Regions from separate parts of the Streptomyces sp. NPDC056347 genome, predicted to be linked through region 1. Evidence: riboswitches for the same ligand, from Rfam matches in the RefSeq annotation. Region 1 holds a riboswitch; the other holds the start of a gene.

Evidence for each region. Region 1 has a riboswitch for S-adenosylmethionine ahead of ACFCV8_RS29635 (aminotransferase class V-fold PLP-dependent enzyme). Riboswitches for the same ligand answer to the same signal wherever they lie in the genome.
Region 2: it holds a riboswitch for S-adenosylmethionine, as region 1 does, so the genes downstream of both, thrC (threonine synthase) here and ACFCV8_RS29635 (aminotransferase class V-fold PLP-dependent enzyme) in region 1, are expected to answer to the same signal.

What each region holds. Positions count from the first base shown of each region.
Region 1 is NZ_JBHJQP010000171.1:12,643-16,884, forward strand. Features, by position in the region: gene ACFCV8_RS29625 (cytochrome bc complex cytochrome b subunit) at 1-1,336, shown strand, start outside; gene trpD (anthranilate phosphoribosyltransferase) at 1,460-2,524, shown strand; SAM riboswitch class IV at 2,609-2,726, shown strand; gene ACFCV8_RS29635 (aminotransferase class V-fold PLP-dependent enzyme) at 2,903-4,242, shown strand, end outside.
Region 2 is NZ_JBHJQP010000199.1:7,283-11,524, reverse strand. Features, by position in the region: gene ACFCV8_RS31440 (MoaD/ThiS family protein) at 1-245, opposite strand, end outside; gene thrC (threonine synthase) at 275-1,597, opposite strand; SAM riboswitch class I at 1,615-1,741, opposite strand; gene ACFCV8_RS31430 (glucosyl-3-phosphoglycerate synthase) at 1,895-2,851, shown strand; gene ACFCV8_RS31425 (trehalose-6-phosphate synthase) at 2,896-4,242, shown strand, end outside.

The DNA.
Region 1 (4,242 bases):
CCTGGACATCAGCTTCGACGTCCGCGGTGGTCTGCTGGTTCGCCAGATCCACCACTGGGCCGCGCTGATCTTCCTGGCCGGCATGTTCGTGCACATGATGCGCGTCTTCTTCACGGGTGCCTTCCGCAAGCCGCGTGAGATCAACTGGCTGTTCGGCTTCCTGCTGTTCGTGCTGGGCATGTTCACCGGCTTCACCGGTTACTCGCTCCCGGACGACCTGCTGTCCGGCACCGGTATCCGCTTCACCCAGGGCGCGATCCTGTCGATGCCGATCGTCGGCACGTACATCTCGATGTTCCTGTTCGGCGGAGAGTTCCCCGGCCACGACTTCGTCGCCCGGTTCTACTCGATCCACATCCTGCTGCTGCCGGGCATCATGCTCGGTCTGCTGGTGGCGCACCTGATCCTGGTCTTCTACCACAAGCACACGCAGTTCGCGGGTCCCGGCCGCAGCAACAAGAACGTCGTCGGCATGCCGCTGCTGCCGGTGTACATGGCGAAGGCCGGCGGGTTCTTCTTCCTGGTCTTCGGCATCATCGCGGTCATCGCGGCGATCGCCACGATCAACCCGGTGTGGAACATCGGCCCGTACCGTCCGGACCAGGTGTCCACCGGTGCCCAGCCCGACTGGTACATGGGCTTCGCCGAGGGTCTGATCCGTGTCATGCCGGGCTGGGAGATCAACCTCTGGGGCCACACGCTGGTCCTGGGTGTGTTCATCCCGCTGATGGCCTTCGGAGTGGTACTCGCGATCATCGCGGTCTACCCGTTCGTCGAGTCCTGGATCACCGGGGACAAGCGCGAGCACCACATCCTGGACCGCCCGCGCAACGCCCCGACCCGGACGGCCTTCGGTGTCGCCTGGATCACCGAGTACGTCATCGTCTTCATCGGCGGTGGCAACGACCTGTGGGCCACGCACTTCCACCTGTCGATCAACGCCATTTCCTGGTTCGTCCGAATCTTCATCTTCGTCGGCCCGGTCATCGCGTTCGTCGTCACCCGGCGGATCTGCCTCGGTCTCCAGCGCCGCGACAAGGAGAAGGTGCTGCACGGACGCGAGTCCGGCATCATCAAGCGCCTGCCGCACGGTGAGTTCGTCGAGATCCACGAGCCGCTCAGCCCCGAGAAGCTGCACACGCTCACCGCGCACGAGCAGTACAAGCCGCTCGAGCTCGGCCCGACGGTCGACGAGAACGGCGTCGAGCGCAAGGTCTCGGCCCTGCAGAAGCTGCGGGCCCGCCTCAGCAAGGGGCTGTACGGCGAGGACAACCAGATCGCCAAGCCCACCGCCGAGGAGTACAAGGAGATCACCAGCGGCCACGGTCACCACTGATCGCCTGAACTGATCGCCACGGTAGGAGCCCCGTCCATTCGATGGACGGGGCTCTTTGCCGTGCCCGGCGGTCGATAGGGTGGGGGCTGTTCCCTGTACCGGCTGTGGACCCTGGAGCGGACCATGAACGTTGTGACCCCGATCGGCGGCGACAGCGTGGCGGACCACTCCTGGCCCGGCGTGCTGAACCCCCTGCTGCGCGGCGAGGACCTCGGCACCGACGCCACCGCCTGGGCGATGGACCGCATCATGCGCGGCGAGGCGACCGATGTGCAGATCGCCGGGTTCGCGGTGGCGCTGCGGGCCAAGGGCGAGACCATCGACGAGGTCTCCGGCCTGGTCCAGGCGATGTACGAGCACGCCCACACCATCGAGGTGCCCGGCCGCACGGTCGACATCGTCGGCACCGGCGGCGACCTCGCCAAGACGGTCAACATCTCCACCATGTCCGCGATCGTCATCGCGGGCACCGGCGCCAAGGTCGTCAAGCACGGCAACCGCGCCTCGTCCTCGGCGTCCGGCTCCTCCGACGTGCTGGAGAAGCTCGGCGTCAACCTGGACCTCTCCGCGCGGCGGGTCGTCGAGGTCGCCGAGGAGGCGGGCATCACCTTCTGCTTCGCGGTGCGCTTCCACCCCGCCCTGCGCTACGTGGCCAGGGCCCGCAAGGAGCTCGGTACGCCGACCACGTTCAACATCCTCGGTCCGCTCACCAACCCGGCCCGGGTGCGCTCCCAGGCCGTCGGGGTGGCCGACCCGAAGATGGCGCCGATCGTCGCCGGGGTGCTGGCCGCGCGCGGCAACTCCGCGCTGGTCTTCCGCGGCGACGACGGGCTGGACGAGCTGACGACGACGGCGACCTCCCGGGTCTGGGTGGTGCGGGACGGGGCCGTCCGCGAGGAGGCCTTCGACCCGCGCGACGTCGGGCTGGAGCTGGTGCCCGTCGAGGCGCTGCGCGGCGCGGACGCCTCGTACAACGCGGACGTGGCCCGCCGGGTGCTGGCGGGCGAGCGGGGGCCGGTGCGCGATGCCGTGCTGCTCAACTCGGCAGCCGCGCTGGCGGCGCTGGAAGCGGCTGACGGCACGCTGAACGAGCAGATCGCGGCCCAGATGGCCCGGGCCGCCGAGTCCATCGACTCGGGCGCCGCGGCCCGGGTGCTGGAGCGCTGGGTGGCCGTCAGCAACGCCTGAGCCGACGGGCGCAGCAGCAGGGGCGCGGTCCGGATCGTGGACCGCGCCCTTGCGCGTCTTCGTACGTATGGCAAGATGCAGGCAGGTCATGAGTGACAGCGACTACGGCCCCGGCCCGCTGTCCGGCAACCCTCCGTCCGTGGCGGGGTGCCCCGGGTGAAGACCAGGCCGTAGGCAGCGAGGTCTGCGGCAAGCGCGGGCCCCTCGGCATCGGAGCATGCCAACCCCCGGGGTCCTGGTCCCTAGGGAGCCTCTTGTGAGCACGCGAATGCGATAGGGCCGTCGGCCCCTTCCGCACACCCTTCTCTCTTCTTTCCGCTGCGCTGCCGCGTACCCGCCGGCGCACGCGTTTCGCCTGCCTCTCCACGGGAGTTCGCCATGTCTGTCTTCACCGCTGCCGCCGACCAGTCGCTTTGTGCCCCTCTGTCGGTTCTGGGTGAGGATGTACGGGTTCCGCTGGTCACGGGCGGTGAGGTCACGTACGCCGCGCTCGACTACGCCGCCAGCGCCCCGGCGCTCCAGCGCGTCTGGGACGACGTCGCCGCGTACGCCCCGTACTACGGCAGCGTCCACCGCGGGGCCGGGTACCTCTCGCAGCTCTCCACCGACCTCTTCGAGAGCAGCCGCGCCACCGTCGCGGAGTTCCTCGGCTGCCGCCCCGACGACCAGGTGGTCTTCACCCGCTCCACCACCGACTCGCTGAACCTGCTGGCCGCGGTCGTTCCGGCCGACTGCCAGGTCTTCGTCTACGAGACCGAGCACCACGCCTCGCTGCTGCCGTGGCGCGACGCCCGGGTGACCTACCTGAACGCCCCGCGCACCCCTGCCCAGGCGGTCGAGACCCTGGAGCGGGCGCTCGCCGACCGCGACCCGCACGGCCCGGCGCTGGTCTGCGTCACCGGCGCCTCCAACGTCACCGGCGAGCTGTGGCCGGTGAAGGAGCTGGCCGCCGCCGCGCACGCGCACGGTGCCCGGATCGTGCTGGACGCCGCCCAGCTCGCCCCGCACCACCCCGTGGACATCGCCGGGCTGGACGTCGACTGGGTCGCCTTCTCCGGCCACAAGCTGTACGCGCCCTTCGGCTCGGGCGTCCTGGCCGGGCGCGCCGACTGGCTCCAGGAGGCCGAGCCCTACCTCGCGGGCGGCGGCGCCTCGCGCAAGGTCGCCCGCCGTGCCGACGGCGGCGTCGACGTCGAGTGGCACTCCACCGCGGCCCGCCACGAGGCCGGGTCGCCCAACGTCATCGGCGTGTACTCCATCGCCTCGGCCTGCAAGGCGCTCACCGAGGAGGGCTTCGACCGGCTGGTCGCCCGGGAGCAGCGCCTGGTGGAGGCCGTCCGGGCCGGGCTCGCCGAGGTCCCGCAGGTCAAGGTGTTGTCGCTGTTCGGCGACGACGCCCCGCGGGTCGGCGTGATCTCCTTCGTGGTGGAGGGCTGGAACAGCTCGCACTTCGCCGCCGCGCTCTCCGCCGAGTACGGCATCGGCGTCCGCGACGGCCTCTTCTGCGCCCACCCGCTGGTCCGCACCCTGCTGGGCAGCGACCCCCAGGAGGTCGGCGAGTGCGGCGCGCCCGAGGCCGGGCCGGGCGAGCGGTCGCTCAACGCCATCCGGGTGAGCTTCGGTGCCGGTACGCCCGAGGAGCACATCGAGCGCTTCGTCGGTGCGGTCAGGGAGCTGGTGAGCGAGGGCGCCCAGTGGAAGTACCGCACCGAGGGCGG
Region 2 (4,242 bases), on a different contig from region 1:
ATACCGGCGCCGTCCGGGGTGACGGTGTTCAGGCCGTCCTCGAAACGGACGTCGTCGTCGTTGACGTACACGTTCACGAAGCGGCGCAGTTTGCCCTGGTCGTCCAGGACGCGGGCGGCGATGCCCGGGTGGTTCTGCTCCAGGGACTCGATGACCTGGGAGAGGGTCGTGCCCTCGGCCGGAACCTCGGCCCGACCGCCGGTGTAGGTGCGGAGGATGGTGGGGATACGGACCTTGACGCTCATGGTGGTGTCCTTCCTGGAGGCTCGGGTGATCAGCGGGTGGCGAGGCCGGCGGCGCGGAACGCCTCCAGGCTGGGCCGGATCGTCGCGGTCGCCTGAGAGGTCTCGGCCACCGCGTCGAGGGTCTTGAGGCCGTCACCCGTGTTGAGTACGACGGTGGTCAGCGCGGGGTCGATCAGACCGGCCTCGATGAGCTTCTTCGTCACGCCGACCGTCACCCCGCCCGCCGTCTCCGCGAAGATCCCCTCGGTGCGGGCCAGCAGCTTGATCGCGTCGACCACCTGCTCGTCGTCCACGTCCTCGACCGCGCCGCCGGTGCGGCGGGCGATGTCCAGGACGTACGGGCCGTCGGCCGGGTTGCCGATGGCGAGGGACTTGGCGATCGTGTTCGGCTTCTGCGGCCGGACGACGTCGTGACCGCCCTTGTACGCCACCGAGACCGGCGAGCAGCCCTCGGCCTGGGCGCCGAAGAGCTTGTACGGCTTGTCCTCGACCAGGCCCAGCCCGATCAGCTCCTGGAGCCCCTTGTCGATCTTGGTGAACTGCGAGCCGGAGGCGATCGGGATGACCAGCTGGTCCGGAAGCCGCCAGCCGAGCTGCTCGCAGATCTCGTACGCCAGGGTCTTGGAGCCCTCGCCGTAGTACGGGCGCAGGTTGACGTTGACGAAGCCCCAGCCCTCGCCGAGCGGGTCGCCGATCAGTTCGGAGCAGAAGCGGTTGACGTCGTCGTAGTTGCCCTCGATGCCGACCAGTTCGCCGCCGTACACCGCGGCCATGACGACCTTGCCCTGCTCCAGGTCGTGCGGGATGAACACGCAGGAGCGGAAGCCCGCGCGGGCGGCGGCGGCGCCCACCGCACCGGCGAGGTTGCCGGTGGAGGAGCAGGACAGGGTGGTGAAGCCGAAGGCGCGGGCGGCCTCGATGGCCTGGGCGACGACGCGGTCCTTGAAGGAGTGCGTGGGGTTGCCGGAGTCGTCCTTGACGAACAGCTTGCCCGGCTCGACACCCAGCTCACGGGCGAGGTTGTCGGCCTGGACCAGCTTGGTCCAGCCGGGGTTCAGGTTCGGCTTCTCGGCGACGTCGGCGGGAACCGGCAGCAGCGGGGCGTAGCGCCAGATGTTGGCCGGACCGGCCTCGATGCGCTTCCGCAGCTCCTCGGGGGATCCGCTCGGCAGTTCGTACGCGACTTCGAGCGGGCCGAAACAGGAGGCACAGGCGAAAATGGGACCGAGCTCGAAACGCTCGCCGCACTCGCGGCAGGAAAGCCCGGAGGCGGGCCCGAGGTCGACGGTCGGGGCGGTTTCGGTGGTGCCGACGGAAGCGTCGATGCTTACTGCAGCGGTCTGCGCAGCCATGATGGCGAGGCCCTTTCTCCTCATCTTCCCCGTGGCGCGTTTCGCCACGAGACGGAATTGGCACCTTCCTCACCGGACCGCACGGTCGGTGGGGGGGTTGCCGGGACTTCAACGGGCCGTTCCCTCAGTCCCTCTGGATGAGCGCTGTGGCACCGGATCTTCGATCCGGGCATTTGTCGGCGGACTGACCCCGGCATGCGATGGCCGTCCGCGTTGTTCAAGACTGTAACCGAAGCAGCGGACCGTTGAGATAGTCGTCCGAACCGCGAGATGGATCACATACAGGGAGTATCGACCGTGCTGGAAGAGGTCGAGCGCTGGCTGACCAGGCGTTCCTGGTCGGCCGCCGACCGCCCGCTGGACCGCCTCCTGGCCGCCCGTGCCGCGGCCGGGGAGGCGGGGCGCGGAAGCGTCAGCGTCGTACTGCCCGCGCTGAACGAGGAGGCGACGGTCGGCGAGATCGTCGCGACGATCCGGCGCGAGCTGATGGAGAAGGTCCGGCTGGTCGACGAGCTGGTGGTGATCGATTCCGGTTCCACGGACGCCACCGCCCGGGTGGCCCGGGAGGCCGGTGCCCGGGTGGTGCACCGTGACGCGATACTGCCGCGGATACCGGCCGTGCCCGGCAAGGGCGAGGTGCTGTGGCGGTCGCTCCTGGTGACCGGCGGGGACATCGTGTGCTTCGTGGACGCCGACCTGAAGGACTTCTCGGCGGACTTCGTCTCCGGCATCGTCGGCCCGCTGCTGACCGATCCGGACGTGCAGTTCGTCAAGGCGATGTACGACCGCCCCTTCGGCGACACCGCGGGGCAGGGCGGCCGGGTGACCGAGCTGGTGGCACGGCCGCTGCTCAATCTGCACTGGCCCCGGCTGGCCGGTTTCGTACAGCCGCTGGGCGGTGAGTACGCCGTGCGCCGCTCGCTGCTCGAACGGCTGCCGTTCCCGGTCGGTTACGGCGTGGAGCTGGGGCTCCTGGTCGACGCGCTGCACACGGTGGGGCTGGACGCGCTGGCCCAGGTCGACGTGGGGGTGCGCAAGCACCGGCACCAGGACGGGCAGGCGCTCGGCCGGATGGCGGCGGCCATCTACCGCACGGCCCAGCTCCGGCTGTCCCGGGGGCACCTGGTGCGCCCGGCGCTCACCCAGTTCGAGCGCGGGGCGAACGGGTTCGTGCCCCGGACCCATGCCGTGGACACCGAGGAGCGGCCGCCGATGTGCGGGATCGAGGAGTACGTGGCGCGCCGCGCGGCCTGATTTCGCACGTTTGGGCGGTTCGCGATCGGGCTAGATTCCGCAACATGGTCTCCGCGCGCGATTCCCGCCCCACCGGCCGGTCCGACGGCCCCCGGTCCGACGGCGCCAGGCCCGACGGCGCCAGGCCCGGCGACGGTTCGCCCGGCGCCCGGGTCCTCGTCGCGTCCAACCGCGGCCCGGTCTCGTACACCCGGGAGGACGACGGCTCGCTCACCGCGAGACGGGGCGGCGGCGGCCTGGTCTCCGGGCTGAGCGCCGTGGACGACAAGCTGTGGGTGTGCGCGGCGCTGGGCGACGGGGACCGGGAGGCGGTCCGGCGCGGGGTGGGCGAGCCGGGCGTACGGATGCTCGACATCGACGCGGGCACGTACGCCGACGCGTACAACGGCATCGCGAACTCGGTGCTCTGGTTCGTCCACCACCTGCTGTACCAGACGCCGCTGGAGCCGGTGTTCGACGCGGAGTTCCGGCACCGGTGGGCGTCGTTCGAGCGGTACAACCGGGCCTTCGCCGAGGCGCTCGCCGAGGAGGCCGGGCCGGGCGCCGCGGTGCTGGTGCAGGACTACCACCTGGCGCTGGTGCCGGGCATGCTCCGCGCGCTGCGGCCGGATCTGCGCATCGGCCACTTCTCGCACACCCCGTGGGCGCCGGCCGACTACTTCCGGCTGCTCCCCGACGACATCGCCGAGCAGCTGCTCCGCGGCATCCTGGGCGCGGACCGGGCGGCGTTCCTGACCCGGCGCTGGGCGGACGCCTTCACCGGCTGCTGCGAGCGGGTCCTGGGCGGCACCGGGGACACCCGGATCGGGGTGCACGGGCTCGGCGCGGACGGGGACTTCCTGCGTCGCCGGGCCCATGAGGCGGACGTGGACGAGCGGATGGCGGCGTTGCGCGAGCAGATCGGCCCCGGCCGGAGGACGATCGTGCGGGTGGACCGAACGGAACTGTCCAAGAACATCGTGCGCGGCCTGCTCGCGTTCCGGGAGCTCCTGGCCGAGCGGCCCCAGTGGCGCGAACGGCTCGTCCATGTCGCCTTCGCCTATCCCTCCCGGCAGGACCTCGCGGTGTACCGGGACTACACGGCCGAGGTCCGGCGGGTCGCCGACGACATCAACACGAAGTTCGGCACGGACACCTGGACGCCGGTGGTGCTGCACGTCGAGGACGACTTCGCCCGCTCGCTGGCCGCGTACCGGCTGGCCGACGTGGCGCTCGTCAACCCGATCCGCGACGGCATGAACCTGGTCGCCAAGGAGATCCCGGTGGTCTCCGACCACGGCTGCGCGCTGGTGCTGTCCCGGGAGGCTGGGGCGTACGAGGAGCTGGGCGGCGACGCGGTCGTGGTGAATCCGTACGACGTGTCGGCGACGGCGGCGGCGCTGCACGAGGCG